Regions from separate parts of the Pelosinus sp. UFO1 genome, predicted to be linked through region 1. Evidence: riboswitches for the same ligand, from Rfam matches in the RefSeq annotation. Region 1 holds a riboswitch; the other holds the start of a gene.
The links. Region 1 has a riboswitch for glycine ahead of UFO1_RS00135 (ABC transporter substrate-binding protein). Riboswitches for the same ligand answer to the same signal wherever they lie in the genome.
Positions count from the first base shown of each region.

Region 2: another riboswitch for glycine. It lies ahead of gcvT (glycine cleavage system aminomethyltransferase GcvT); the one in region 1 lies ahead of UFO1_RS00135 (ABC transporter substrate-binding protein).

Region 1 covers NZ_CP008852.1:24,532-41,004, forward strand. Annotated here, with positions in the region: gene hemC (hydroxymethylbilane synthase) at 1-139, shown strand, start outside; gene cobA (uroporphyrinogen-III C-methyltransferase) at 178-1,701, shown strand; gene hemB (porphobilinogen synthase) at 1,701-2,675, shown strand; gene hemL (glutamate-1-semialdehyde 2,1-aminomutase) at 2,817-4,133, shown strand; gene UFO1_RS00125 (HsmA family protein) at 4,308-4,709, shown strand; gene UFO1_RS00130 (CitMHS family transporter) at 4,960-6,270, opposite strand; glycine riboswitch at 6,488-6,564, shown strand; glycine riboswitch at 6,573-6,674, shown strand; gene UFO1_RS00135 (ABC transporter substrate-binding protein) at 6,826-7,992, shown strand; gene UFO1_RS00140 (hypothetical protein) at 8,261-8,764, shown strand; gene UFO1_RS00145 (ATP-binding protein) at 8,949-10,619, shown strand; gene UFO1_RS00150 (cyclic nucleotide-binding domain-containing protein) at 10,848-11,981, shown strand; gene UFO1_RS00155 (B12-binding domain-containing radical SAM protein) at 12,024-13,751, shown strand; gene UFO1_RS00160 (viroplasmin family protein) at 13,907-14,527, shown strand; gene UFO1_RS00165 (hypothetical protein) at 14,541-15,005, shown strand; gene UFO1_RS00170 (AEC family transporter) at 15,022-15,969, shown strand; gene nifH (nitrogenase iron protein) at 16,421-16,473, shown strand, end outside.
Region 2 covers NZ_CP008852.1:2,173,844-2,190,316, reverse strand. Annotated here, with positions in the region: gene UFO1_RS10155 (DUF5359 family protein) at 1-93, opposite strand, end outside; gene UFO1_RS10150 (NAD(P)/FAD-dependent oxidoreductase) at 172-1,416, opposite strand; gene UFO1_RS10145 (pseudouridine synthase) at 1,515-2,237, opposite strand; gene UFO1_RS10140 (hypothetical protein) at 2,260-3,237, opposite strand; gene UFO1_RS10130 (hypothetical protein) at 3,785-3,964, opposite strand; gene UFO1_RS10125 (DJ-1/PfpI family protein) at 4,384-4,989, opposite strand; partial or broken gene UFO1_RS26115 (CBO0543 family protein) at 5,600-6,082, shown strand; gene UFO1_RS25175 (hypothetical protein) at 6,364-6,510, opposite strand; gene lpdA (dihydrolipoyl dehydrogenase) at 6,668-8,074, opposite strand; gene UFO1_RS10110 (biotin/lipoate A/B protein ligase family protein) at 8,106-8,933, opposite strand; gene UFO1_RS10105 (radical SAM protein) at 8,911-9,894, opposite strand; gene UFO1_RS10100 (radical SAM protein) at 9,891-10,691, opposite strand; gene gcvPB (aminomethyl-transferring glycine dehydrogenase subunit GcvPB) at 10,679-12,130, opposite strand; gene gcvPA (aminomethyl-transferring glycine dehydrogenase subunit GcvPA) at 12,127-13,473, opposite strand; gene gcvH (glycine cleavage system protein GcvH) at 13,475-13,864, opposite strand; gene gcvT (glycine cleavage system aminomethyltransferase GcvT) at 13,867-14,970, opposite strand; glycine riboswitch at 15,128-15,215, opposite strand; gene UFO1_RS10075 (iron-containing alcohol dehydrogenase) at 15,791-16,473, opposite strand, start outside.

The DNA of each region.
Region 1 (16,473 bases):
TGTTGATGGTGTTCGCCAAATACGCAAGACGATTAGTGGTGCCCCAGCAGAGGCTAAAGAGCTTGGTCAAGCGTTGGCTCAGGAAATGCTAGATGCAGGTGGACGGGAAATTCTGCAAGAGCTAGATGTGAATCATTAAGTAACGGTTTTAAATGCAGCCTATCAGGAGGAGAGAATATGAAACAAGGTATGGTTTATTTAGTAGGGGCAGGTCCTGGTGATTATAAATTAATCAGTGTAAAAGCCCTAGAATATATACAGCAAGCAGATACCATAGTTTATGATCGATTAGCAGATGATCGACTTTTGTCAACAGCCCGGCCAGATGTAGAACTTATTTATGTAGGGAAGGCTTCTAGTAATCATACTATGCGTCAGGAAGACATTAATCAGTTACTTGTGGATAAAGCTAAAGAAGGTAAAAATGTAGTACGGCTAAAAGGTGGAGATCCTTTCGTTTTTGGACGGGGCGGGGAAGAGGCATTAACCTTAGTTGAGAATAAAGTATCATTTGAAGTAGTACCAGGTATCACTTCCGCCATTTCCGTACCTGCTTATGCCGGTATTCCTGTGACTCATAGAGGTATTGCGACTTCATTTGCAGTCATAACGGGTCATGAAGATCCAACTAAAGCAGAATCTACGATTAAGTGGTCCCACTTGGCTACTGCGGTAGATACCTTAGTATTTCTAATGGGGGTAGAAAACCTGCCTCATATTACAACAAAATTAATAGAAAATGGCCGCTCTGCGGATACTCCCGCTGCAGTCATTCGTTGGGGTACGAAACCTGAGCAACGGGTACTAGTTACAACAGTAGGCAAAGCAGCTGCTGATGTAGCAAGGGAGGGTATTAAACCTCCTGCTATATTTATCGTCGGAGAAGTAGTGAATTTACGTCAAGACTTGGCTTGGTTTGATCAGCGGTTGTTATTTGGTAAAACAGCACTTGTTACTAGGGCTCGTGAGCAGGCTAGTGCTTTAACTTGTCAATTAGAAAACTTAGGTGCGCAATGTATTGAAGCACCATCCATAAAATTGGTTCCACCAGAAAGTTATGCAGAACTGGATAAAGCCATTGATAAGCTTGCTACCTATAATTGGATGATTTTTACTAGTGTAAATGGAGTAGAACATTTCTTTACCCATTTATATAGTAAAAAACGAGATAGCCGAGCTTTAGGCAATGTGAAAATTGCTGCCATAGGAGCACAAACAGCAGCTTCGCTTAAAAATTACGGAATTTTAGCCGATATTGTACCTTTGGAATTTAGAGCGGAAGGTATTGTTGCGGCATTGAATGGACGGATTGAGCCAGGTATGTCCGTGCTCATTCCAAGAGCATTGGTAGCCCGGGATATTTTGCCAGAAAAGCTAAGAGAAATGGGCGCTACTGTAGATGTAGTACCAGTGTATCGTACTCTTACAGGGGATAGCGATGGCGAAATGCTGGCACAAAAATTGTCAGCCGGAGAAATTGATCTTGTTACATTTACCAGTTCTTCTACAGTGACTAATTTATTAGAGCTATTAGGTTCTAAGGGATCAGAACTTTTGAAAACTGCCAAAATTGCATGTATTGGTCCTATAACAGCTGGTACGTGTTTAGAAAATGGCATTAAGCCGGATGTAATAGCAGAGGAGTATACCATTCATGGGATGGTAGAAGCAATTACAACCTTATATAAGGAGGCTAAATAATGAACGAGCTTCTTCGTCCCCGTCGCCTTAGAGTATCAGCGGGAATACGAAAATTAGTAAGGGAAACGACTCTTGAGATAAATAATTTAGTTTATCCCTTGTTTGTTGTGCCAGGAAGTGGGATTCGTAAAGAAATTCCTTCTATGCCCAATGTATTTCATTTATCTGCGGATATGGCAGTCAAAGAAGCGGCTGAAGCATATGCCTTAGGCATACCCGCTGTTATTATATTCGGAATCCCTGAATATAAGGATGAACAAGGTTCAAGTGCCTGGGATATGAATAGCCCGGTACAAAAAGCGATGAGTTTGATTAAAGCAGCACTTCCTGATATTGTTGTGATCGGCGATGTTTGCCTATGTGAATATACGAGTCATGGCCATTGTGGTATGCTAGAGGGGCACGAGGTTGACAATGATAGTACACTGCCAGTATTGGCGAAAGTTGCTCTTAGCCAAGCCCAGGCAGGGGCAGATATCATTGCTCCTTCGGACATGATGGATGGCCGGATTTTAGCCATTCGTAATGTGCTAAATGAAAATGGGTACAAGAATGTATCCATTATGTCCTATGCAGTGAAGTATGCTTCGGCCTATTATGGTCCGTTCCGTGATGCAGCTGATTCTACACCGCAGTTTGGTGACCGTCACAGTTATCAAATGGACCCAGCTAATAGCCGAGAAGCTATGCGTGAAGTAGAGTTAGATATAGCCGAAGGTGCAGATATTATTATGGTAAAACCAGCGTTAGCCTATTTGGATATTGTTCGCCAAGTGAGAGATAACTTTGATTATCCTCTTGCTGTGTATAATGTGAGTGGTGAATACTCTATGGTAAAGGCAGCAGCAGCCCAAGGCTGGATTGATGAGAAACGTACTGTAATGGAAACTTTGCTCAGTATGAAACGGGCAGGTGCAGATATTATAATTACTTATCATGCTATGGATGTTGCCCGCTGGTTAAAAGAAGAATAAAGATAGCAAATATATAACCACCAAGACACAATGCCACTAGCATGGCACACAAAGGAGAACATAAAGGATAAGTCCTTTGTGAAAAATTTTGTGCCCTTTGTGTCTTGGTGGTTCAATTATTATTTTTTAGGGGGTCTACTAATGACATTGAACTTGGAAAAATCAATTAAGGCATTTCAAGAAGCGAAGGAATATATTCCTGGTGGCGTCAATAGTCCTGTTCGCTCTTTTCGTGGTGTAGGTGGTACACCACCCTTTATTGCTAAGGCAAAGGGAAGTTACTTATATGATATCGACGGAAACCAGTATATCGATTACATTGGTTCTTGGGGACCCATGATTTTAGGTCATGCCCATCCTGCAGTGGTGGAAGCTTTGACCCAGGCTGTAGGTAAAGGAACTAGTTATGGGGCACCTACTCTTTTGGAGACAGAACTAGCTAAATTAGTAAAGCAGGCTGTACCCTCAATGGAACTGGTTCGTATGGTTAATTCTGGTACAGAAGCTACTATGAGTGTCCTACGGTTGGCGAGAGCTTATACGAAACGTAATAAAATTGTAAAATTTATTGGCTGTTATCATGGTCATCACGACAGTCTATTAGTGAAAGCCGGATCTGGTGCGGCTACCCTAGGAGTTCCTGATAGTCCAGGCGTTTCTCAGGCTGTTGCTGGCGGAACAATTTCCGTAGGTTATAATGATATTGCCGCACTGAAAGAAACTTTTAGTAAATACGGTGAGGAGATTGCGGCCGTTATTATAGAACCTGTAGCAGGTAATATGGGTATGGTATTGCCGAAAGAGGGTTATTTAGCAGCTGTACGAGAAGTGACAGAACAATATGGTGCATTACTAATCTTTGATGAAGTAATGACGGGTTTTAGAGTAGCTTATAATGGCGCTCAGTCTGTGTTTGGCATAAAACCTGATCTTACCTGCTTAGGCAAAATTATTGGCGGTGGATTGCCTGTAGGTGCGTATGGTGGACGGCAAGATATTATGGAGTTAATTTCTCCAGCGGGTCCCGTATACCAGGCTGGTACACTGAGCGGAAATCCATTGGCAATGACGGCAGGTATTACAACGTTGTCAATACTATCTCAGGCACCTGAATTGTACGAAGTATTAGGCAAGAAAACAGAGAGCTTATGTGCAGGTATTCGGACACAGGCAGAAGAATTTGGATTCTCCTTGCAATATCATCAACTTGGCGCTATGTTTGGTATGTTTTTCACCGACAAACCAGTTTATGACTATGAAAGCGCTAAACAATCAGATATTGGTGCTTTCAATACTTTTTATCATGCAATGCTAGAAAAAGGGGTATATATGGCCCCTTCTCAATTTGAAGCAGGCTTTATGTCAGCGGCCCATTCAGAAGAAGATATTGCTGTAACCATTGAAGCTAGCGCTTATGCTTTTGGCAAAGTGGCAGAATATCATAAGCAAAAGAAATAATGCAGGGTAAAACCCGTATGCAGATTACCCACAGCCAAATGGCTGTGGGATTATTTTTTTAGGAGAGTAGTGTCAGTTTGTTTTTATGCAATAAATCATCGTTTATTTCGTCAATAAGAGTAGTAAAATGATTAAAGTTGAATCGATGATATTTGGTAGAAATGAGGAATTATCATGTCGAGTGGAATTATCTTTATAAATTCTGCCTTTGTATTCTATACCATTGGAGTTTGGAGTGAAAAAATACAAGGTGAGTTGAAAAGAGTACATTTGATCCTATTTTGGTTTGGGATTATTTGTGATGCTTTAGGAACAAGGGCGATGGGGGAATTATCTAAGACACACGTAGAGGGAGTTAACCAAGCTATTTCTCAGTATGTGCAAATACCTAGCAATTTTCACAGCCTTACTGGTATAGTGGCACTTTCATTAATGCTACTACATGCATGTTGGGCGACTATTATTATTGTAAATAAAAAAGATATTTGGACAAGGAAATTTCATCGTTATAGTTTGATCGTTTGGATACTATGGTTAATACCATTTGTAAGTGGAGCAGTTTTTCATTTCATGTAAAAAATTGATCAGGTAAGCTCGACTAACACACATAAGAAAAACGCTAAGCGTCCTTTTTGAACCACAAAGACACAAAGGTCACAAAGGGGGTCTATCCATTTCATTCCCATCTTCTTTGTGTGCCGCGATAGCGGCATTGTGTCTTTGTGGTTCAATCTTTTAACTAGAAACTTATAAATTCTGATACCATAAAAAAACTCCTACAGCTTTTCGGTTTGAAAAGACTGTAGGAGTTTTATCAATTCTATTATTATAAACTAATTGCTCCAGTTACTAATGCTACCACGATATTCAATACCATTAGTCCAAAAGCCCACCATATGCCACCTTTTTGTAGGTCGCCAAAGGTAATGTCACACATTCCGACCAATAACCATAACGCTGCCACCAGGGGACTCAGCATGTGTACTGGTGTTCCCAATAAGGAAGCCCGACCGATTTCCCCAGCACCTATTCCATAAGTAGCAGCCATCTGGTTCAGTACGGGTAGCACGCCAAAGTAGAAGGCGTCATTGGATAACAAGAAGGACAGTGGAGCACTTAACAGCGCTGTAATCATCCCCATGTGTGATCCCAAACCAGTTGGGATAATTCCTATTAGAAATGTTGCCATAGCATCTGTCATTTTAGTTCCTGTTAAAATGCCCATAAATATCCCAGCGGCGAAAACCACCGCGGTAACCTGTAGAGCTTCTTTAGCATGAGCCAACATACGCCCTTGCTGTTCTTTAACCTTAGGAAAGTTTACAATTAAAGCCAATGCGCTTCCCGCCAAAAAGATGATTGGAATCGATACTCCGATCTTCTTTTCTACAAGTAACAGGCCCATAAGAGTTAGGGTCATAATCAGATTAACCCAGAATAATTTAGGACGCTTAAACTCAGGATTTTTCGATACCACTTCTTTGGCGATACCGTCGATCATAGAATCTTCTATCTGGATAACTCCCAATCTAGCCCGTTCTCTTTTACCCAATACATATCCCATCAATGCTATATAGGCAAATCCAAAAATGATTACAGGAACCAAGGGATTAAAAATTTCTGCTGCATCGAGTTTTAACGCCGCTAAAACCCTAGCCGTAGGAGCTGCCCATGGGAACATATTCTTCACGGCAGTTACCATTGCACATATTACTGCTAAAATAACAGGATTAATACCGATCCTCTTGTACAAAGGTAACATTGCGGTACAGGTAATCATAAAGACTACAGCTCCCTCTCCTTCTAAAGAGGCAATGATTGACAAAAAAGTCGTTCCCACAATGATTTTTAACGGGTCACCTTTAACTTTCTTTAATATTTGAACAATGAGTCCATCAAACAAGCCCACATCCACCATAATTCCAAAATACATAACAGCAAACATCATCATAATTGCCGTTGGTGCTATGGTCTTAACACCATCCATCATTAACTTACCAATTGTGGGGGCAAACCCACCTAATAACCCAAATGCAATTGGTATAATAATTAGTGCAGCAAACCCAGTCATCCTTTTGGACATTATTAAGTACATGAAAGTAATAACCATAAGAAATCCAAGTAGAGTTAATATAATAAAACGACTCCTTTCAAATTAACAGATTCTTTTTAGATTATAAAATTAAATATTATGAAAATATAGAAAAAGGTCATTAAAAACATTTAGTTCATAAAGAAAATGGAGAGTTGAAAATTTTAAAAATACTTTTATAATACCATTGAAAAATGTGATGTATTGTTTTATAATGATACTTACAGTGAATGTTTTTCCTACAACTACATATGTTTACCGAATGAAGTTTGCGGGAGAGTGGCTAGAATAGCCCGCCGAAGGAGTAAAACTCTCAGGCACTCGGACCACCGAGTAGAACCGTAAGTGGACGGAACTCTGGAGAGACTCTTAAATTGAGCGCCGAAGGTGAAATACAGCAATGACAAGTTGCTGACAAATCTCTCAGGCAAAAGGACAGAGACAAAAATCGTGATTTACAGGGATATTTCTATATCTCTTATATTGTGATGCTGAAAACGCCTTTTTTGGTGTGTTCATTTGTTTTTCCAGAGTCAAATCAGAGATGATTTGGCTCTTTCATTTTTATATAGATAATTTAAAAAAAGGGGAGAAATTTTTATGAGTAAAATTAGTTTTAAGCTGGTAGTGGTATCTTTGGTAGTTCTAATGATGGCGGGGGCTCTCGCGGGTTGTGGTAGTTCTGCCTCGAAAGATATCAAAATTGGTATTCTCAATGAGATGACAGGTGGTAATGCGACGATGGGGACTTCGTCGGCAAATGGCGCAAAAATGGCAATTAAAGAAGCCAATGCAAAAGGTGGAGTACTTGGCAAGCAACTCCAAGCCGTCATAGCGGATAATAAAAGTGAACCTTCCGAATCGGCAAATGCTATGACAAAATTAGCAACACAAGATAAAGTAGTAGCCGTAACAGGTATCTTTGCTAGTTCCAATGCCATCGCAACTTCAAGCGTAGCGGAAGCAACTAAAATTCCTTTTGTGGCAGTAGGGGCTACAAATCCTAAAGTAACAGTAGACGAGAAAAGCGGTAAGGTGAAAGATTATACCTTTAGAGTCTGTTTTATCGACCCCTTCCAAGGGACAGTTGGAGCAAACTTTGTACTTAATACATTACAACTGAAAAAGGCAGTTATGTTAGTTGATAATAGTAGTGATTATAGTAAAGGTTTATCATCCTTCTTTAAAGATGCCTTTACCAAAGGCGGCGGAAATATTTTAGCGGAAGAAGCTTATTTGCAAAAGGATCAAGATTTTAAAACCATTTTGACAAAAGTTAAGGCATTAAATGCGGAAGTAATTTATATCCCGGGTTATTACGAAGAAGTAGGTAAAATTGTGAAACAAGCTCGCGAAATTGGGATTACGGTACCAATCGTAGGTGGGGATGGATGGGATTCTCCGAAGTTAGTAGAAGTAGGAACCGGAGCCGCCCTTAACAATACTTATTTTACCAATCACTATTCGGTAGATGATACTAGTGCGACTTCCCAGGCTTTTGTAGAAGCTTATAAGAAAGAGTATGGGCAAGTGCCAGATGCTATGGCTGTCCTTGGTTATGATGCAGCGAACATTGTAATTGATGCGATTAAACGTGCCAATAGCATTGATCCTGAAAAGATTCGTGAAGCCTTAGCCGCCACCAAGGATTTTCCAGCAATAACGGGGGCTACTACCCTAAATGCAACTCATGATGCTGTTAAAAGTGTAGTTATTATTGAAATGAAAGATGGCAAACAGGTATTTAAAGCCACTGTAAAACCGTAGCAAGACATAGCATAAGCTCCTGTACTATTCTACTAAGAATTTGTACAGGAGTTTTTTACCGGAATCAGAAAGTATAACACTTCCTTGATTCCAAGTAAGAACGACTAAGGCTTCTGCCTGCGTCCGAGGACTTGGCACAAGCCAAGTCTTTTCTTATATTGCACGTTTTTCCTCTGTTTCGCATAGAATACAAAAAAAGTGTAGTGATGTATTAGTATAGATATATCTGAATAACTTAAATGAAATTTCATTTCAGGAGGGAAAATGTATGGAAGAGGATAGAAAATCCAAAGCGTGCGATGGTTGTTGCGATTTGATTTTTGAAACTATGCCCAATAATCGGCCAGCTGCGATTGCCCAGGCTTTTTGGCTGCAGGCAACTGCTACAGGAGAGATTTGCGGCAGAGGGTGTGAAGGACATATTCAAGTATCAGCTCAAGGGCTAATTCCCCTAGGAGTGTATACTCTATTTTTTGTAACGGATAGAGGGCTTTGGCCGGCAGCTCCTTTATCAGCTGTTTATACCTCCGATGGTTTTGACCCAAATCGATTGGTTGTAAATACTAATGGCACTTTAAATTATTATGTTGCCCCCTTAGATTATAATCCCTTAAGAGGCATTCCCACACCGAGTGGTGTAGCTAAAATTACAAGTGTAATTATATCACTACACAGTGATCGGCTTACCAATGGCTTAAGTCTTGGTGATCCCAATGTTAATGTATTTAATCAGTTAACGGCTCCTATGTGTTTTCCCCGTACGGAGGAATAAGAATACCTAATAACAAAACACTATTCCATTGAAAAAATGGCAATAGTGTTTTGTTATTTACTGAATTACATATTTTTACACTTAATTCGAAATATATAGGAAATAATAGAGGGTTTTAAATGAATATATAGAAAATGTTTACATATATGGAATTAGCGCTTGCGATAAAAAATGAGGTGTAAATGTGACATTTATTGATACATCCCTTTTAGCAACAATATCTGGTACGATGGCAGTGTTACTTGTATATATATATCTATATGTACAATATAAAGAGCCATTCATAGGATTGTGGATTTTAAGTTGGCTAATTCATCTTATTCGGATTATTTGTTTTAAAATGCCCTTCATTAGAGAATCTGATTTAGAAGTTCAAATTATTTTTCAATTTTTATCAGTTTTATCTAGTTTACTACTTGTATGGGGAAGTAATAAGTTTATTAGTAAGGGTGTAAACAGGTTGTGGTTATATGGGGCAGTTCTTAGTACCATATTAAGTGAGTTAGCTATAGGATTTCATCAAGATTATTTCTATAAGGCTCTGCCCTCATGTATTTTTATTGGTAGTATCTATATATGGACTGGTATGGTGTTTTTCTACTATTTAAACATTACTGGGGTGGGTAAATATATTACTGGAGCTGCGTTTCTTCTCCTAGGAGTCCATACTATCGATTATATTTTTATGGAGAATGTAGTATGGTTTGCTCCATGGGGATATTTATTTGATGCAATATTACGATTCATTATTGCTGTAGGCACCTTATTAGTGTATTTTGAAAAGACGAGGCAAGATCTAACGAATAAAGAAAAATACTATCGATTATTTACTGAAAATGCAGTGGATATTATTTTCCGTTACCGGATCGTCCCCGAGCAAGGTTTTGAATACATTAGCCCGGCAGTTACAGAAATTACTGGATATACGGCTGAGGAATTTTATAATGATCCTGAGCTAATATTTAAAATGATTCACCCTAAAGATGTAGCCTTATATGAAGATGCAAAGAAAAATTTTCATCTGGTTAATCCTATGGTGACTACCCGGATACTTTGTAAGAATCTTAGTGAAATATGGGTTGAACAAAAGTTTAATCCTATTTATGGAGAAAATAATCAAATCATCGCCATTGAAGGAATCGCACGGGATATAACTACTCGAAAAATGTTGGAACAAGATGTAGCCCGTCTGGATCGATTGAATACAGTTGGGCAGATGGCAGCGAGTGTAGCTCACGAGATTAGAAACCCTATGACTACGGTACGTGGATATTTGCAGCTAATCGGAAATAAGAAAGAATTTGCTCTTTATAAGGAACAGTTTGTGCTGGTAATGGATGAATTGGATAGGACAAATTCCATTATTAGTGAATATCTTTCTCTTAGTCAAAATCGGGTAATGGATTTTAAATTGTGTCAGTTAAATGAAATTATTGAATCTATGTATCCACTGCTGCAGGCTGATAGCAACGCCTGTAATAAGTATATAATGTTAGAATTACAGAGGATTCCTGAATTATATATTGATGAAAAAGAAATTCGTCAACTAATATTAAATCTTGTTCGTAATGGGTTAGAGTCTATGAAAGAGGGGAAATCATTAACAATCCGAACCTATTTGGAAAATGAGGAAACAATTTTGGCTATACGGGATGAAGGTGGAGGGATCGCTGCTCATGTTTTAGATAATTTAGGAAAACCCTTTGTGACTACGAAGACAGACGGAACAGGAATTGGTTTAGCAATCTGTTATCGAATTGCAAATCGCCATAAGGCGAAGATAACGGTAGAGACCAGCACGCAAGGAACCACATTTTTTATTTGTTTCAAATTATCCCAGGGATTGGCAGTGTAAAAAAGTTAATAGAGTATTAGGAAAAGAGAACCTTTAAACTAAGGTTCTCTTTTTTTATTGAAAAATTTACTTATAATTACAAAAATGTCCATTATATTACAAATCTTACAGGAGTTTTCATTGGTGAGAGAAGAACATGGTTCTATTAGGAGGTGGTGTTTATGAATCGGCAATAGCTTTTCTCTAGTCAATAGATAATTTTATGATCAAAAAAAGGGGGAAGAATGTATGGGTTTGCAAATTGCAGAGCTAAAAGTAAGAACTAGTGAGGTTAGTGAAAATCGTATAAAAATTAGAATAGCTTCGACTAAAAGAGAAAAAGAAGCAATTTATAAGTTGCGTTATCGAGTGTATGTAGAGGAAATGGGCAAAACACCCATAGCATCAGCTAATCACGAGAAAAAGAAAATCATGGATGTAATGGATGATCAGAGTGTATTATTATATGCCCAATTAGGATCAGAAGTAATAGGTACTCTAAGAGTAACCATTGGAAAAATTGAATTATTTCCGAGTGAATTACAAGAAATATTCAAGATGCAACGGTTTGCTACTTTCTTGCAAGGATCAAGAAACCAGAAACAATGTTTAAGCACTAAAATGATGGTTATTTCTAAATACCGAAATTCACAGGCGGCCTACCTATTATTATCAAAAGGGTATGAGGTAGGACGAGATGAGGGGGTGCAGTTTTCTTTTGGAGGATGCAGCCCCCAATTAGTTCCTCTATATGAACGACTTGGTTTTCGTAGACTAGGGTATAACTTTTTTGAACGTGGCTTCGGTCTAATCATTCCCTTATTTCTAATTCTTGAAGACCTTGAACATCTGCAGGCAGTGAGATCGCCCTTTCTCCGTGTTGCCAAAAAAAGAAATAACAGTCCGGAAGCGGCAAAATGGTTTTTAGAGGAATTCCCCCAGTTGACTAAGGTGGTAAACACCCAGTTAACCAGCAAAGAACAGATGTGGGCTTATGTACAAGGAGAATTAAGAGGTCAAAGTATTCCTATTCTCAAAGGACTAATGAAAGAAGAAGCAATGCAGGTATTGCATATGGGAACAATCTTTCATTGCCAAGAAGGTGATACCATTATAAATACTGGTGAAGTAACGAAAGAACTATATATCTTGCTGTCAGGGAAGGTTACTGTACTATGCAATGGGGTGACGAGTGAGAGGGTACCAGGGCAAAGCTTCGGAAGAACAGGGTTAATACAACCACAAGTACAAATAAACGACGTTTCTGCCACTGCTGATTCAGAGGTTATGGTTATTTGCCAACAATCTTTCGAAAAGTTTTACAGAAGTTATCCTACGATTGGGATCAAGATTTTACAGAATCTAACTAGTTGCAAAGGGTAAAACATAGAGGTTTTCTAAAAATAAAAAAATGGGGGAATTTAAATGAAATATGGTGTTGAATTATTACTGGTAAACAGCCTTGCAATAAGACAGCGCATTACTTCGGATACGGCGTTAGAAAATAGTTTGGCAATGATTCGTACATATCTTGAAGATCAAGGAATTGAGGCAGAAATTATTGATAATGTCCGTACCTCTTACGTCGAAAAAGGCGTACCTAGATGGTGCTTGGCACTTCTTCGCTGGATTGTAGGATTGCAGTTAGAAGTATATCAGAAGGGAAATCAAAAATTAGCTTTATTTCTTATGCTATTTAGTTGGCCCTTGCAAGCCTTGTCCTTGTTTTGCAAGCGTAGGTACATGAATCAGATGGTGGAAGAAATCGTTAAGATGGTTAAAGAAAAGGAGATTCCTTTCGTCGGTATTAAGACATGGTATGGTGATTCTTTTCAATGGGCGATTCATTTAGCGTCTCGCCTTAGAACTGAATGTCCCGAAACCGTTGTGATTGCTGGTGGACCTCAAGTAAAGGTATACGGCGAAAATACCTTGAAAGATGATGAGTTTGACCTAGCCATTATGGGGCCGGGCGAAGAAATACTAGAACAGTTAATTAGATTGCATAGAAGAACCCAAGGAAAAACTGAGTTTTTAAAAGCAGTGAGGGATGAGAGTGGCAGTTCCCCCTTACTTAGAACTGGTGGTTTTCATGCCGTAAAATGCGTAGGTGAAAAGGCAAATTTTCAGGAAACCATTCCCCGTTATCGAAGTGTTGATTTAGAAGACAAAATACTTTTTCACACCTTAGTGGATGGTGTGGGGTGCAGCTGGAATCAATGTAACTTTTGTTCCCATACTAGGCAGCTTATTCATTATCAAGGTCGCCCTGTAGAGCAAATTATCGAAGAAATGAGAGCTATGACACAGCTTGGCATTGCTTTTTTTCGATTCAGTAGTTCAGAGACACCTCTTGAACAAGGACGAAATATTGCCCAGGCAATACTTGATAGTGGCCTAAAGGTAAACTATTCTATGTTTATACGAGCTACCAAAGTATCTAGTCAAACCTATGATGATTTTTCAATTATGATAAAATCAGGCTTGAGAGCAGTTTTTATGGGGGGCGAAACGGGGCATGATCTGATTAATGACCAGGTTATGAATAAGGGGGTTACTAAGAAAGAGATCATTGATACGATACAATGCATAAAGTTAGCTGCGGATATTGTCAATGAACCATGCCGTATTGGGCTTTCCCTGATCTATCCGTGCCCCCTAGTTGCGAATGTAACATTAGAGGATGTTTTCGCAGAAAATATCAGCTTAATTGAGCAAACAATGCCGAGTACGGTTGTTGTAAATCCTCCTGGTGCTTTTCCTGATACGGAATGGTTTGATAAGGCAGATCAATTTGGTTTTGATATTGGTGATGATTTTATCTACAATCTTATGCGCTATGAGTATTCCATCTATAAGCCTGCTGAGTTCTGGCCTAAGTTAAATGTGTCTTTACAAGGCAAGCAAAGTATAGATTTACTCCGCGAAACTGGCAAACTACGTAATGCTATTGCGGATATGGGGATTCCTACGGATATTTCTGATGAGTATCTCATGATGACAGAAGCGATTGGTTATCGCTCCAAACTGGATTTATTGAATTTCAAAAAAGATTCCCTTTTGGACATCATGACAGGGAGTACCTATTATTCAAAAGATATTGTAAAACGTATTAATGATCATAGCAGAAAGTTAGCAAAGCTGAATCAATAAATGTACCTAACTTTGAGTAAATAGGAAGGGCTAGACTTTCACTAATTATGTGAAAGTCTAGCCTAAAAATTAATTACTTGCTTTTTATAAATCAGAAGACATAAAATATAAGTGGACTAACCGGACATGTGAGAACCAAAAGTAAGGAGAGACATATGGCAGATATAAAAAAAGTGTACGCCGTTAGGAAAGGCAGACAGGCAGGTTTATTCTATAGCTGGCCCCAGTGTCAGGAACAAATAAAAGGATATTCAGGAGCTGAGTATAAGAGTTTTAAGACGGAAGAAGAAGCGAATGCTTACCTTGCGGGAGCAGTGAATAAGGTAATGCCATCTCTTCCTACAGGAGAAATCTCCGATGATGTTATGCTTGCTTACGTTGATGGCAGTTATAACATTGCAACAAAGGAATATTCGGCGGGAGTCGTTATCTTGTGGAAAGGAGAGGAGGTTACCTTTAGTCAAAAAGGAAATGATCCTGAGTTGGCACCGATGCGTAATGTAGCAGGAGAAACCATGGGGGCTAAAATCGCAATGACTTATGCCTTAGAACAGGGAGTACCTACAATCGTTATATATCATGACTACGAAGGCATAGAAAAGTGGTGTACCAACGCCTGGGAAGCAAAACAAGAGGGAACCAAAAAGTATAAACAGTTTTATGAACAAGCCGCAAAACAATTGGAGATCCACTTTGTAAAGGTTAAGGCCCATTCAGGAGATAAATATAATGAACAGGCAGATCAATTAGCTAAGGCAGCTTTACAGCTACAGTAATGGAGGAAAAACAATGAATGAAAAATTTTTACAGATGAAACCTGGGCGGGATTTAGATATTGCAGTGGCCCTAGAGGTGATGGGGTTTATCTGGTTGAAGCACTTATTACAATTTAGCGCTGAACTTGCCGTAAAATGGCTGGGAACACCAGCGGATATTGAACAATCTGGCGGAGTGTATACTGCACTGACAAAAGAGAGTGAAATGGTGAGTTTAAAACTTAGAGAGAATTTTGATGAGGCAGTACCTGCCTTTTCTACGGAAATGGGGTCAGCCCAAAAGGTAATAGAGCATATGAACGCCATTGGGTATGTCTACAATCTAGAAAATAGGATTGTAGAATGCCAAAGCGTATATTATGCATCGTTTAAAAAAGATGGAATTCAGTCAGAGGTAGCCTCTGCAGGCTTTGCAACTGAACTAGAAGCAATAGCTAAAGCGGCTCTTGTGGCTGTATTATCTGATAGGGAAAAGTAGGTTAGGAGTCTTTATTATGATTATTTTTCATACAATTGAAAGTATATTTAGTATTGTTTTAATGATTGCAACAGGTTATATTCTTACAAATAAAGGCTGGTTTAACCCCGAGGCATCCAAGTTATTTTCCCGTATCATAACGAATATTGCACTTCCTACTTATATGATTTGGAATTTAATGAGTACCTTTAACAAAGATGGATTACTTCATCTAGCAACAGGATTGGTTGTGCCCTTTTCTTCTATGCTAGCTTGTTATATTGTAGGATATGTTGTTTCCAAAGTAATAAAGGTAAAATCGAATCGGCAAGGAACTTTTCGATCAATGTTCTTTGTTTCCAATAGTATCTTTATTGGCATACCTGTAAATTTAGCCTTGTTTGGCGAAGAAAGTGTGCCTTATGTCTTATTGTATTATATCGCCAACACATCTCTATTTTGGACGATTGGCGCCAGTGGTATTCGGAATGATGGTGCGCTAGGTAAAGAAAAAGTATCTCCTCTAGAGGTAGTGAAAAAGATCTTCTCACCACCGCTGTTAGGATTTTTGTTCGCCATATTTCTTATTTTATGTAATATAAGTTTGCCTCGCTTTATTCTTGATACTTGCAAATACCTTGGCAATATGACGACTCCTCTATCCATGCTCTTTATTGGGATTGCCATATATGGTGTAAAATTAAGTAATATTAAAGTCAGCAAGGATATGATTGCTATTCTATTAGGAAGGTTTGTAGTATCCCCACTGATTGTTATGGGAGTAACTCATTTTATACCCTTACCTCTTTTGATGAAAAAAGTATTTATTATTCAAGCCATGTTGCCTGTAATGACGCAAACATCCATTGTTGCCAAATCCTATGGAGGCGATGCTGAATATGCTGCCATAATGACTACGGTGACAACCGTAATAGCAATCGTTGTTATTCCTGTATATATGTTGATTTTTCAGTATTATTTTTAGTCGAGTATAGTGGGGGCGGAGGCTTTAAATTTAATATTGCGACTATTTAAAAAGGGTATTGCATCGCAAAAAGATGTATGCTATACTCAGCTCAAGTTAATAGGCAGAAGCAATGAAGCTTACAAGTGGTTTTTTAAAACCCTTGTGAGCTTTTTGCCTTTTTGTCAGGAAATAGACACATAAGCAATGGGGCTTATAAACGGAGTACGTTTATGAGCCTCATTGTGTTTTTTTTAGTAATTAAGGAGGTGGTTCTATCGAATAAGTATGATGGTAGACAAAAAAAATGCCTTATGGATATTTGCGGTATCCATAAAGCGTTGGTAATCTTAGTTCCCCAGCAGTCACCAGGGTTTGTTTGATGTACCTATTTTTATTATAAGTGAATTGTAAGTAATTTTCAACTATATCGGTAAAAAAATGCGTTTAAAAATAGAGGGAGGTTTTCATTATGAGACAGATTGCTATATACGGAAAAGGTGGTATTGGTAAATCTACCACTAC
Region 2 (16,473 bases), 2.1 Mb from region 1:
TTGGGATATAAACAACGTCGTAATACAGATTACTAGCAAGCGAAATAGTATAGCTTCACCACGTTCCATCCAATTGTCCTTAGAGTTAGTCACTAAAGATGTCACCCGCTTTTCTACCTTTTTGTCTTTATTATACGCCGTTTCTTCCAGTACATACTGATCTGTTAGATGCTACATTTCTGCCGCATTTTGACCTGCTACATATCCAGTAGAAAAAGCAGCTTGCAAATTATATCCACCAGTATAACCATCAATATCAATTACTTCACCAGCAAAATACAGTTCTTCCACCACTTTTGATTCCATGGTTTTGGGGTTGATTTCCTTAACGTGTATACCACCTGCTGTGACAATTGCCTCACTAACTGGACGTGTGGCTGTTATTGTAAAGGTTAATTTTGTGATCTGTTCTACTAATCGGGCACGCTCGCCTTTTGTTATTTGATGAACAAATTTATCCGGATCCAAATGCGCTAAATCGATAATGACATTAATTGATTTAGCTGGTAGTAATTCACCAAGTGAATTTTTCAATTGTTTGCGGGCGAATTTTTCAAAGTCTCGCTGAATTCGTTTATCTAACACTTCAGATGTTAAAGCTGGTTTTAAGTTAATTTGTATTAGTACCTCTTGATTGGGATGGTTTGTTAGTAGTTCAGCTACCTTCTTACTTAATGATAAAATAATAGGTCCAGATAACCCATAATGAGTAAATAACATCTCGCCGAAATCATCCGCTACTTTTTTGCCTCCAAAAATTACACTAGCAGATACATTTTTTAATGATAACCCTTGTAGCTCACCAATCCAATCTTCCCCTACCTCTAGTGGTACTAACGACGGCTTTAATGGAACAATTGTATGTCCAATCATTTCACCCATACGATATCCATCGCCAGAGGAACCAGTACCAGGATAAGAAGCACCACCAGTGGCTAAAATCACAGCGTCAGCCCTGTACTGAACATTGTTATTAGCAAGAACTCCTGTTACTTTACCATCATGCGTGAGAATTCTTTTTACCTGCTGACCCGTTACCACTTCTATATCAAGTTCTTTAAAGGCCTTCATAAAAGCTTGCACGACATCTTTTGCTTGATCGCTTACAGGGAAGACACGTCCACCCCGTTCTACCTTAGTCATTACTCCATAGCTATTTAAAAAATCGATGATATCTTGGTTACTAAAACTATATAAGGCACTATAGATAAAAGAGCCATTTCCCGGCATGTTTTTGATAATAGTTTCCTTATCAGCAATATTAGTAATATTACATCTACCTTTACCAGTAATAGATAATTTCCTACCTACAACAGACATCTTTTCTAAAATAGTTACTTTTCCACCATTTTGGCTGGCACTAACGGCGGCCATCATTCCTGCCGGCCCACCACCAATTACAATAATCTTTTTCATCTAAACACCCTTTCATGTAGATTTTAGTGCATAAAATTCCTATATGTAGTATAACAAAAAGCCCTTATTATGTTGCAAATAAGGGCTCACACTCTTATTTATTTATTGAGATTCTGTAAGGCTTCTACTTCTTGAGGAAGTAAGTGTCTATAACTACCTCGGCGTAAACCTTCAAGTGTCAGAAAGGCAAATTGAACCCGTTTAAGTTGCTTCACATCCGAACCGATTGCCTCAAACATACGTCGTATTTGACGATTTTTGCCTTCATGAATTGTGATTTGTAGACTCGTCATATTTCTTTCTCGATCAAAATCTATCATGTTTATTACAGCGGGTGCTGTCATGCCATCCTCTAATTGAATACCAACCCTAAGTAAGTCGAGTTTTTCCTGTGACGGTCTGCCAGCAACCTTGGCTATGTAAGTTTTATCTATTTTCTTACTTGGATGTATTAATGCATGGGTTAGTGCGCCATCATTAGTTAATAATAGTAGGCCTTCTGTATTATAATCAAGCCGACCTACTGGGTAGATACGCTGAGTAATATCACTAACTAATGATGCCACTGTCTTACGATCTTGGGGATCTTTTAGTGTAGTTAATATTCCCTTTGGTTTATACAGTAAAATATAGACGAGTTTCTCACCGGCTATAGGCTTACCGTCAACCATAATCCGGTCTTTACCTGGAGTTACTTTCGTCCCCATTTCCGTAACTACCTTACCGTTTACCGTCACTCGACCTTGTTGTATAATTTTTTCGGATTCTCTTCTAGAAGCAACTCCAGCTTGGCTGATAACTTTCTGCAAACGTTCCAATATAATAAGCTCCTTTGAAAAATAATTAATCTACCATAATGTTATAAAAATCAGTTTGTTGTTTACAAAGTCTAATTTCTTTGTTTCCCTGTACCTTTTTTAAGCAACTGCCACAAATACCTTCACCACAACACATTGTAGCATTATTAGTCGCCACCATAGGTATATTAACTCCTGCTTCCTGCATAGCTGTTATTACTCCATAATGTTGACTATCAGGTCCGGCGCTTACTATAAGGTCGGGCTTCTCCTGATCTATCCACTTTTTAAGCGTAGGCATTCCTACCTTACGCAAGGAAGGTACAATATGTACTAGAGCACCTAATTGATGTAATTCTTCTGCAATAAATATACTTCCTACCTTACCAGGGGCTAATATGGTCATAACTTGATTATTCTTATCCTTATTCATTAAATTAACCGCAAGAGGTAATCCTGGGGCTTGCCCTATACCACCAGCTACTAATATTATCTTACCATAAGTAAGATTGTCAATCCAGGGCTGACCTAAAACTCCGTTCCAGTAAGGTCCACGTATGACTATTTTACAGTTATTATCGGCTATAATCCTAAGTGATTTAGGTCCGATGGTTTCTATGACTACTTGTATCGTATTATTTTCCACTTTCATAATATTAACGGGGAAAGAAAAAAAGTGTGGATCATTTGGACGCCGTAAAAAAACAAAAGAACCGATTGAAGTTAATTGTTCGGCAAATTCATTACTCACTTGCATTTCTAGCCTATATGTATTCTCACTAATTTGTTCTTTTATAACAAAGTTAACCTCTTCTTCCTTCCTTGTTTTTATGATTTCATCACTTTGTGGTTGTTTTTTATACTGCCAATGTTTTTCGTATAATATACATACTCCCGCCCAATTGCAATTACAAGTACCGTCTCCTTTTAAATGACTGCAAACAACACACTGATTCGTTTCTGCTAATAAACATGGGCAATATTTTGAATTAATATCAATACACTGGAATATATTCCTATCCATCTTATACCTCCTTATACTAGGCATATATTATAGATATCATTCAATCCAGCACGAGTTACTCTTTCATTTATTTCAGTACGGTTTATAGAATAAAGGGATAGATTTTTCATTCTTTCAAAATATACAGATCCTGAAAAAGAATAACGCATACTTAATCCCGCTTCAGTTTTCATCTGTTCATGTACAAAGTGGATGAAGTCACCAGAGACTAATGTTGTTGGTAATTCTAAATATTGCATATCCAAACAATGTCTAACAGCGTAATTTACAATATGATATGCAATAATACTTTTCTTCATTATACTAAATAATTAGGACATTCTTTTGATGTAGCCATCCATTATTTCCTATAATAAATACAAGAAACTCCCTAAACTCTAGGGAGTCTCTTGTATTTCCATTCCTTGAACAATTGTCCTCATCTCAAAATAAATACTATTACATATCCTACAATCCGTCCCCAGCTTTTAATTGTGCAGCTTGGTGAATATCTAGGAGGCCAATAATTCTCATAGCTCTCGCTATTGTATTAATAAGATAGTTTTACTTAGATACTATTTTCAATTCTTTCTAATTTATAAAGAATTGGATGAAGCCCATCAGCACAACAAAATATTTCAGTTCCTTTTTGCTTAATCCAAGGATAATCATGCCCTAATGCTATATCACCTACTTCAATCTTTTTTAGAACAGTAATTTTTACATCGTAATATCTTGTTGCCGCCATATTTCTACCTCCGATACTTATCTACAAATTAAGCCAACTCACTTTTTCAACAAAAGATCAATAATCCCGCTAGGTGTAAAGATAGTCTATTAATATATATCCTCATAAACTTTGGTATTTTTCAAACATCCTCTTGTACAATTAATACACAATCGGGCAAGGTAATAATATTCCTAATTAGCTCCGTATAAAGGATATGATTTTATTACAAGCTAAATTTAAAAAGGGGCGTATTTATGCTTTCTGCAAGTAGCGAGTCTGAATATATGAAATGTGATGCTTGTGGTCAAGAAAGAGAATGTTTTGTACAACGTAAATTTGGCAATGAACAGGCCCTGTGTGCATATTGTTTGTCTGCGATATATTGCTATTTATAAAATTGGGGAGCCACTTTGACTTCCCTTATTTTATATAATCAATTATTCATACATCTTGGAAAACGGGTCATAGTTACTATTTTCATTCCAGAAGTATTCAATCCTTTGACTAATCTCTAATGCTTTTTCCTTCCCCAAAAGGTCTGCTATAAATCCTAATGTCATATCTATTCCAGCCGATACCCCTGAAGATGTATATATATTATTATCCCTTACCCATCTTGCTTCTTTTATCCACAGAACATCTTTCCCTTGCTCTGTAACCCAATTAAATGCTCTTTTATTTGTTGTTGCTCTTTTTCCATTTAGCATTCCCGTTTTAGCGAGTAAAGCCGCACCTGTACATATGCTAAGTATATATTTTGATTGACTAGAAAAAGTTTTAATAAGATTTATAAAATTGTTGTCTTGAATATTTTCTCTTGTTCCAATTCCACCTGGCACAAGAAAAATTTTTTCCTTACCTTTTTCGCTTGTATATAAATTAGTATCTACTCTTACATTTTGAGAGCTTTCAACAATTCCTCCATTAGCAGATACAAAATTCAATTTAAAAATATCAGGCAAACCCCCAAGTATTTCAACAGGACCAAAGACATCTAATGTTTCAAATTTATCAAATAAAAGTATGTCCACTCTGTAGATCATATAACTTCCTCCATCTTAATTATCGGTTTACTTCTTTTTTATCAGCTAATTTTTAGGCTCTACCGTCATCACTTTGTTAAGAGAATATCTTTATCCTCTTATCGGCCATATATAACCAATAACATATGTAACTCTTTTTAAACTTTCAATAAAGTCTCTACTTATATTTCTAGAAAATCACCCATAGAAAGTAAATCTATCATATTTAAAACTTACTACCTAATCCAAAAAATTCCTGCTATAAGGCAATATAAAAATTATGACATACTTACACATCCATGATCTTAAATTTACTTGTATGGAGCAAATAGACCACTGATTGGTGATAATAATGATAAGATAAATAAAAACTACTACATTGTAGGTTTGCGAATGCAAACACCATATTATCATTTTATCAGAATTAACCACCATCATATAAAATCACTCCTACTATCCCCATATACTACACATACTAGATATGGTATTACGCCATATCTATTTCCATTTTTCAAGATAATGAATGAGGGAAAGCTCAATAATAAATCTTACATTCCTTTTTAATGGGAATAATTGATAATAAGATTTTTCGATTAGAGAATCACAACAATAACAAATTGATGTAAGGAGAATGATAATGTCACTTGAAAAATTTATATTATATATAATGTGGTTTATCCCAATAGCTTCTTATGTGCTATTTATTCCCAGATATAAACAACGCAATGCCCAAATCAGTTTCTTATTTATGCAATCGTTCACTTGGTTTTTTGGGTTAGTTACCGTTGATTTGGGATTTATCGAATACCCTATACGTTTTTTCTCTGAGGTTAATAGAACTAATTTTTCCTTTGAGTATTTAGCCTACCCTGTCATTTGTGTTTTTTAAAATATCTATTATCCAGAAAGTAAAGGCAGATCAATTAAGTTTATATACTATGCTAGTACCTGCTTCGCTATCACTGGTCTAGAACTTATATTTCAGAATTATACACAGCTCATTAAGTACATAAATTGGACAGGTTATATTTCATGGATAACTTTATTCATTTCTTTATATGTGTCTAGGTTATATTACAGATGTTTTTTAAAAATACCATCGATTCCGTCCTAATATTCTATTTTCTCAACTAGATCTAAAAAATCAAAGTTAACATTATAGTGAATAATGAATACACTATAAAGAGTAATTATTATGAAAAACGGAGGGATTATTATATGCAAGACCAGTCATGTACGATTGCTCTACTTGTAGGAGGCGCATTGCTTGCTGGAGCGGTGTATACTTATGCAAAACTTGGTTTTTTCAAAATAGATTAGAGTAAATCTAAACTACTTAAATTTTATCCTTACAACAAATTAATCACTATCCTGTCCATTTTTTTGCCGGAGAAGTCATTCTACTTCAGAAATCTTCTTCTTCTTTATTATACGAATGGCGACTTTAATCATAACTGCGTATCCTCTAGCCAATTTATCTAAATCTTTATGAGGATTATAACTTACTGTCACGTTATACTTAGGGGATGCTGTTTTTTCCACCCTCACCACCTCCCGTACAGTTTATGAGCTACTGCTTTCCAACATTACTATAGATAAAAAATATAATGACGCAGAAAAGACACAGCACTATTCCACTACTAAATGGACGTGCTGTGTCTTATATTTTCAAAAATGTCTTTAGTAAATTAGAAAATACTCATAGAGGTCGTCCCTTCAAGATAAACTGATGGATGATATCACCATTAATTCCATGGGCGCTCTCCATTACCGTCTCAGATAAACTAGGATGAGGGTGAATTGTGTGGGCAATTTGATCTGCCGTTAAGCCATTATGAATGGCGATTGCACCTTCCATAATTAGATCACTAGCGTGGGCTCCTAAGATATGCATGCCTAGTACTTTATCATTATTAGCATCGGCTATAATTTTGACTAAACCATCTGCTTCCCCCATAGAAACAGCCTTACCATTACTAGCAAAATTAAATTTACTAACTTTTATATCTATGTTTGTGTCTTGAGCCTCCTTCTCATTAAGCCCAACCATAGCTAATTCTGGCGTAGTAAATATACAACCTGGCACTGCACTGTAATCCATACTAATATTACCACCCAATGCATTTTCTGCAGCAACCATACCCTCTGCCGAGGCGGCATGAGCCCACATTTCCTCTCCAGTGACATCACCGATAGCATAAATTCCAGGTATATTGGTCTCCATTTTGCTGTTCACCTTAATACCAGCCTGGCTGTAATCAATACCTGCAGCTTCAAGCCCTAGCCCAGCTACTATAGGTTTTCGTCCAGTTGCTACTAATACTTTTCCCACAGTGAGTTCTTGAATTGACTTACCATTATCAAGAGAAACCTTAACGCCTTCGTTGTTTTCCTCCATACCAATTACTTTGGTATTTGTCAGCATTTTTATGCCCTGTTTGCGTAAAAGGATCCCCATACGTTTGACTATTTCATTATCAATATTCGGTAAAATTGTCGGCAGCATTTCTACTACGGTTACATCTGAGCCAAAGGATTGAAAAATAGCGGCAAATTCAATCCCTACCGCACCTGCACCAATGACCATCATACTGCGTGGTACATGATCTATCTCTAGCAGCTGATTACTGTCAATGACATTAGGCAAATCCTGGCCTGGTATAGGTAAATGCATGGGCTCAGAACCTGTAGCAACAATAATATGTTTTGCTTCATAACTGATTTTCTCTTTTCCTTGTGTGATAATCAACCGATTTGGCCCTTCTAGTACTCCTACTCCATATATCGTTTCTATAGCATTGCTTTTAATTAACTGTTCAATACCGCCACGCAGCTTGTTAACAACTTGATTTTTACGTAATCTAATGGCATCAAAATCAAATCCTATATTCTCAGCCTGCAGACCAAATTCATGACAATTCTTAAGTTCTTGCCATTTTTCAGCGCTTTTTAATAAGGTTTTGGTAGGAATACAACCTCGGTTTAAGCAGACTCCACCCATCTTATCCTTTTCTACCAATAATACTTTCCCGCCTAATTGGGCAGCTCGTATGGCGGCAACATAGCCTCCAGGACCACCGCCGATCACCGCTACATCATAACCCATTTTTTTCCCTCCCTTGGTATTGTTGCCACAGCTAACGAAGCATTTTCCAGAAGTCCTGACTATATTTTGTTGACGCCAACTCTTTACTTACTCTCTTTTCTTCTTCTGTAAGTTCTCCACTCACTAGCTTGATGCCTAGAGCCGCCCCAAAAGCCTCGGGCATGGGATGATACACTTCTTGCCACGTTACGGTTCTTCCTAACACATCTTCAATCGCTGTAGCTCTCCCCTTTAACATTTGAGCTGTCTGCTGGCGTTTTTCTACTGATGGCAGCCGCAGTAACTCTACAAACTGCTCAGCGAAAAACCGCAATAGTAACGATCCATGCTGTAAAATAACGCCATTCTTACGTACCTGGGCACTTCCCGCCAGCTTTCGCCCTTCTACTGTAACTTCATAATGAGAAGGAGCATCAAAGCAAGCCGCTGACGCAGGTTGTTTTTTCCTCTGCCCATAAGCCGCTGCAGGCACAGTCATTTGTGCCTGTATACCAAGTTCCCTAAGACCAACTAATAAACCGTTGCTAAAATAGCGATAAGATGCCGTAATGGTTTTAGGGATTAGAGGGTCATCTTCCTGGACCACAATGCTATAGGTGAGCTCGGCATCATGCAGAACTGCTCTACCTCCAGTTAATCTGCGTACCACGTCAATGTTACGCTCTTTACATTGATCAAAATCAATTTCAGACATCGCCCTTTGAAAATATCCTAGACTAACTGCTGCAGGTTGCCAGCCATAGAACCTGAGTGTGGGCGGAACTTTACCAGCGCTATGTGCCAGTAATATGGCTTCATCAACAGCCATATTTATTGCGGCATCAGCGAACCCACTGTTAATTAGTCGCCAGTTCATCATATTCTCCCCTAACAATCTCGCACTCCTCAATGGCCTTAGTAACTTCTAAAGAAGTAAGGCGGCGAGGATAATTATACATAAGACCGCCAGGACGCTCATTATAGTAAGGACGATTACAATCATCACAGCCACTTGTTTGAAAAGCTTGACCGTCTTCTAATATCCTTAATAACTCAACCTCGGGTACATTAAACTCGGAAATGATCCCATCCTGGTAGCCAATGATATCCTGCTTATACCCGTTCCTAAGCAGATGATGAGCAATCTGAATGCGCCGATAGTGAGCAATTGTTGGCGCATTCAGATGTGCCCAAGGGGTCCCACGTATAGGCGTAAAGGCAAATAAGCCAATTCTGATTCCTTTATCAATACAGGCCGCCATTCGACTCACCATATCCTCTTCACTTTCTCCTAATCCTACGATGAGATGCGTGGTAACAAGGCCCGGCAATGCCAGTGTGCACTCTAGTAAGAGGCTCCACTTGGAAGCCCACTGGCCGTTTTTCACCTTCTCGTATAACTCTGGCGTAGCGGCATCTAGAGCAATACAAACCCTTTCTGCGCCTCTTGATACAAGTTCTCTCGCCTGCTTTACTGTTTCTAGATGACTGGATACGCAGATAGGAACCGCACTGCTAACATGTAATAATTCAAGTGCATTAACAGTAGTATCCCAACTATTTGCGCTGTATACCACCTGCAAACAAGCTCGCTTTATTGCTCCTGCTTTATAAGTATCTCTGATTCCGGCGGCAGCTTCTTCCTTCGGAAAAACTGGCCAAGTTACCCTGGAAAGCAGGTTTACCCTGGCCTCACTGTCCCGTGACTGGGCACAAAATTGACAGTTGTTTTTGCACCTTTCCCCGAGCATAATATAAGCAGTAGTAGGCAGAACATCCGCTTTAATTTTCTTTTTGCCAATTACGCAGGCTGTACCTGCAGAAAGTTTCCAAAGGTTCATAGTACGCAGCACTCCTCAGTCCATAAGATAGACATGCCTAATTTTTTTGCTAGTGCCACAGCTTTAGGCGTAGGATTCACAATCGTATCCATACCGATTTTAACCGCCCATTGATCAATTTCACTACGATAATGTCCACCAGGACGCATACAACCTAAGTGAATGGGTATCGAGGGACATACCTGACGAGCCCACGTTAATAGTTTTACTACCTCCTCCATCTTTGGGGGCAAACAATCTGCATAACGAGTCCCACGAGTTGGTGTAAAAATAATAAATGTTAATGCATCCATACCGAGCTCCTGCAAAAGTTCCACTGCTTGATATTCGCCTCTGATCTCGCCAGCATGTAGACCAATGCAAATATGGGGCATTACCTTAACTTTTTGACGTAATTCTTTATAACAATGGATATAATCACTTACTGTCCGTTCTATACCAAATACTTCACGAATGGTCTCATCATCACCAACAAAATCAAAAGAAATACAGTCAGCAATCTCAGCGATTTCTACAATTTCAGCCTTATCTATCAATCCCACATGAAGATTATAAAGCCTTCCTCGTTTTAAGGCTCTCAGTTCAGAAATATGCTGACCAATAGGAACGGTCCCGTCAGCTTTACAGCCGCCGCTAATCAAAAAGCTAGTGGCGTTGCTCTCCTGCATAGCAGAGATTGGCAACATGTATTTAAGATAATGACCACCACAATGAGCGCAATTTTGTTCACAGCGATTTTCTGTGACACTGATGGATTTGGTATTCTTGGGGTATGTAAAACAAATTATTCTTTCCATCTTACAACCGGTTTGCGAGCGGCCAAAGTTTCATCTAAACGCCCAACTACTGTAGTACTGGGAGCACTCTTAATTAGGGACTGGTCTTCTTTGGCCTCCTGCGCAATTTTTCTCATTACAGCAATAAATCCATCTAAGGTTTCCTTGCTTTCTGTATCCGTTGGTTCAATCATGAGTGCTTCTTCTACAATCATAGGGAAATATATGGTGGGTGGATGATAACCATAATCCAGTAGTCGTTTGGCAATATCTAGCGTTCGAATGCCATATTGAGTTTGTTCCTTGGATGTTAAGATACATTCATGCATACAAAAACGAGTAAAAGGAGCATGGTACTGTTGCCGCAACTGGGTCAAACAGTAATTGGCATTCATTACAGCATCTTGACTGGCTTGGCGCAATCCATCTGGACCTAAAGCACGGATATAAGCGTAGGCACGAACAATAATCCCAAAATTACCATAGAAAGAATGTACCTTGCCAATAGACAGTGGACGATTATGATCTAGGTCATATTTACTTCCATCAAAAGTGAGCACAGGGGTAGGTAAAAATGGGGCAAGGCTACGCTTTACACCTACAGGTCCTGAGCCTGGACCACCACCCCCATGTGGTGTACCGAAGGTCTTATGAAGATTAAAATGGACAACATCAAAGCCCATATCTCCAGGCCTAACAATCCCCAAAATGGCATTGGCATTAGCCCCATCATAATATAACAGTCCACCCGCATTATGGACAATGCTAGCAATTTCTTGAATATTGGTTTCGAACAATCCCAAGGTGCTTGGATTAGTCAACATGAGGGCAGCCGTATCTGGTCCTACTGCTCTGCGGAGTGCTTCTAAATTGATAGATCCATCTTCATTTGATTTTATTTCCACGATTTCCATCCCACATACGGCAGCTGATGCAGGATTGGTGCCATGAGCCGAGTCAGGCACGATAACTTTGTTTCGCGCTTCCCCATTGCGCCGATGATAGGCCCGAATCAGCTTTAATCCGGTCAATTCACCATGAGCACCTGCAACTGGCTGCATGGTAACAGCATCCATTCCTGCAATCTCAGCAAGATACTGTTCCATGTTATATAACAGTTCTAAGGCGCCCTGCACTGTTTCAGGCTGCTGCAAAGGATGCAATAAAGCAAATCCAGGATAACGGGCGATATCTTCATTCACTTTTGGGTTATACTTCATGGTGCACGAACCTAATGGATAAAAGCCTGAATCTACACCAAAATTCCGTTCAGACAGTTCTGTATAATGACGCATTAAATCTAGTTGACTGACTTCTGGCAGGGCCGCAGGATTTTTTCGTAAGAATTCTCGGGGTATTAGTGATGTAATGGCTTCTTCTGGTACATCACATTTTGACATATCTATGGCACAGCGACCTTCTTTCCCTATTTCAAAAATCAAGGATTTAGTTTTTCTCATACTATCGCCCCCAATTTCTTTACCAATTGGTTAATATCGTCCTGCGTCCTGTTTTCTGTTACACACAATAGCATGCAGTTTTTAAGTTCTGGATAATAAATACCAAGGTCCAATCCACCAATCATTTTTTCCTGTAGTAATTCTTCATTGATTTGAGCGATGGATTTTGGACAACGTATAATAAATTCTTTAAAATAACTTGCCCCAAATACAGAGGTGAATCCTTCTAGTTTTGTCAGCTCACGGCATGCGTAGTGAGATTTTTGCAGTGATAATTCGGCTACCTGACGCAGACCCTCTTTACCAACAGCACTCAAATATACAGCAGCTGTTAAGGCGCACAAAGCTTCATTGGAGCAGATATTTGAAGTCGCCTTTTCCCTACGTATATGCTGTTCCCTTGCCTGTAAAGTTAACACGAATCCTCGATTACCATCATGGTCCACGGTCTGCCCCACAATACGACCAGGCATCTTGCGCATCAGTTTCTCATTAGCAGCAAAAAAACCCAGATAAGGACCACCAAAAGCAGTTGCTAATCCCATAGACTGGCCTTCACCAACTACGATATCGGCACCAAGTACACCAGGTGCTTCTAAAATACCTAAGGAAATAGGATCGCCAGCTACGATAAGCAATGCTCCCTCTGCATGAGTAAGGTCAGCAATTTTTTTTATATCTTCAATACACCCGAAAAAATTAGGTGATTGAATGATGACAGCAGCGATATTTTTGCTCATTAATTGTGTGAGTTCTTCCCTATTCACAGTACCATCTGTATAACCAATCTCTGTTGTTTTATATCCCCAATCCGTTCCGTACGTAGTGAGCACAGTGCGGTAATGAGGATGCACTGTGCTTACTACCAGCACTTCACTGCGATCTGTGACGTTACATGCCATCATTGCCGCCTCGGCTAAGGCGGTACCACCGTCATACATGGAAGCATTGGAGACTTCCATCCCTGTTAACTGGCAGATCATACTTTGGTATTCCCATAATGCTTGCAAGTATCCTTGGGAGATCTCTGGCTGATATTGAGTGTAAGCTGTATAAAACTCAGAACGTCTTATTACATGGTCAATCACACTTGGTATGTAGTGATCATAAGCCCCTGCACCTAGAAAACAAGTATATTCCTGGAGATTAGCATTTACCCCAGCTAATTTATGAAGGTAGTTTATCAAATTCAGCTCCGACATGGGAGCAGGTAACTGTAGTGGGCGATTAAATAATAGATGGGTTGGAATATCATTAAAAAGATCTTCCACTTTCTCTACACCAATGGCAGCAAGCATGGCACGTCGGTCTTCGTAAGTATGAGGTAAATAGCTCCACCCCATTTTAATGACCTCCCTCAGCTATTAATTTTTCATACTCGTCACTACTAAGTAGTTGGTTCAAGTCTGCTGGATCGGCTATTTCGATGACTACCAGCCAACCCTCGCCGTAAGGATCTTCATTCATAATTTCTGGTGCATCAGTAAGCGTCTCATTTACTTCCACAATCACACCACCAATAGGTGCATAAATATCAGATACTGCTTTCACTGACTCTACCACTGAAAAACTCGCCCCTACAGCTATCTTACTGTCCACTGTAGGCACCTCAACAAACACTACATCACCAAGCTGAGACTGAGCATAATCGGTAATACCCACCCTTGCACGAGTTCCCTCAATTTTTACCCATTCATGGTCGCGTGAATACTTTAATTCTACTGGAGTTTTCATTTTTATTTCCCCTTTCTTCTATAAAATGGTTTAGGAATTACTTGAGCAGCTACCTTCTTACCACGAATTTCTATATCAAATTGCTGTCCAATTATAGCAAATTCGGCTTCTACTAAAGCAAGACCGATATTCTTATCCAAACTTGGCGAATAGGTTCCTGTGGTTACTGTCCCAATGCATCGCCCTTGTGCCATTACAGGATATTCAGGCCGAGCAATCCCTCGTCCAGTTATAACAAAACCTACAATTTTACGTTTTACGCCATTTTTCTTTTGCTCTGCTAAAGCAGCACAACCAATAAAGTCACCTTTATCCAGCTTCACAAACATACCAATCCCTGCTTCTAAGGGGGAAATCTCCTTGGATAATTCATGCCCATAGAGTGGCAGGCAAGCTTCAAAACGCAGAGTATCTCTACAGCCTAGACCTGCAGGTAACAGCCCATAAGACTTACCTGCGGTCATTATAGAATTCCACAATGATGCTGCATCCTCTGGACGACAGTAAATTTCAAATCCATCTTCGCCAGTATAACCAGTTCTAGATACTAGCGTCTCCTTGCCTGCCACCATTACTTTTGGTAAAAACCAATAATACTCTAGATTTTCTAAAGCTACATCTGTCAATTGGCTAAGAATAGCCTGAGCTAGGGGACCTTGCAAGGCTAGCTGCGCTGTGTGATCGGATAAATTGATTAATTCTGTATGAAAGCCTCCCTTATTTTCCTGCATCCACTGCCAATCTTTCTCAATATTAGCCGCATTAATAACTAATAAATATTCTTCTTCACCCTGCTTATAAATAAGCAAATCATCAACAGTACCACCATCCTGATAACACATGGGCGTATACTGTATTTTATGATTAGCAAGGCGAGATACATCATTCGTTACTAATTTTTGTACAAATGCAAAGGCATCAGGCCCCTTGACAAGTACCTCCCCCATATGTGAAACATCGAATAAGCCAGCCTTTTCTCTAACTGCTCGATGTTCCTCCAAAATCCCAGTATACTGTACTGGCAGTAGCCAACCTCCAAATTCAACAATCTTTCCACCGTACTCTAAATGTGTCTCATATAGAGGCGTCTTTTTTGATGCTGCCATAATCCATCTCCCCTTTCTGCTTGGTTTTAAAAAAAATAAAGACAGAGACAAAGGCGGACGAATCCTCCTTTGTCTCTGTCTGTTGTACCTGAGAGTTTTGCCTAAATAGGCTCCCCATCGGTGACGCCTTTACACAAGGCGTGCTCTCCAGAGTATAGTCCGGTTACGGTCCTTTTTGCCTGAGAGTTTGACAAAGTTCTTGCTCCTTCGGCGCCGCATTTAGCGATCTCTCCCTATAACCATCATCCCTATGCATTATTTTACTATTACGAATATTCTAGCAAATTAGTTAATTTGTGTCAATCGTATTTTATCGATGATTATCCTGTCAAAAAATTCGCATTTGAATCCTTGTAGAATTTTTCCGAATAAATGTAATTATTAATAGATATGATGATAAAAAGTGCTTTTTACCATTTTTTCTTAAGTAGGCTTAATGTTTCAGGAGAAGCCCCTAAGTAAGATGCAACATGCTTTTGTTTTACTTTAGAATAGATATCTAAATGTTCTCAATAATATCACGGCAACGTTGTTAAGTATCATATTAAAGTAAGCTTCTCTCTTCTTTTATATAATAAATGTATTCTGTGTATCGTCTTGTAATGACAAAAATAGTGGCTCACTATCAATATAAGTCATATAATTTGTATAATGACTAATACATCTGAATCTTCCAGCGCTTCAATATAATATGCTGAAGGTATCTGATAAATATAATTTGAATAGGAAGCAGCAGAATTTACTATCATTATCTATAGTCGTAATAGTAAACATACAAAATGCCTACAAGGATTCGCTCCAGAATCCTTGAGGCATTTTTTTATAGAGAATCTGCATAAATAGCAGCAACCGTCTTCCGGCTGGCCTCAATTGGTGCCATGCTGAGTAGTAACCCCAAGCTAGGAGTTTCAAAAGCTAAATCTGTCAGACGAGCCACATCACCATCTACAAATCCTTCCTCACGCAAGTTTTCCTTTATGCCGAGTGCCTTAAGCCATTGCTTTAAGCCGATGTAAGCAGAATGTGCTTCTTCTGGCGTACCTTTGATTCCAGGTAGTAAAGGTGCTAGGATATCTGCCAAAATAGCTCCCTTGGCTGGATAAATGTGTTTCACTACTGCTGGCAGTAGAATTCCTAGTCCTGAACCATGGGCCAAATCTGGTTTCATGCCACTAAGAGGATGTTCCATGGCATGCGTAAAATGTAAAAGTCCATTATCGAAGGCAACACCAGCGATCATGGAAGCGTACAGCAAATAATAGCGGGCTTCCAGATCCTTCGGATTATGCTGAGCTAATGGAAGGTAATGGGCAACTAAGCGAATTGTTTCTCGAGCTAAGCTGATGGCAAAAGGGTTGCCCAATTTTGTGGTAGCCGCCTCGACAACATGATTGATAGCATCAATTGATACATAGGCTGTCTGATCAGCTGGCAAAGTAGTCATGAGGGCTGGATCATCGATAGAGTACATAGGATACAAGCAGTCATAGGCAATAGCCGGCT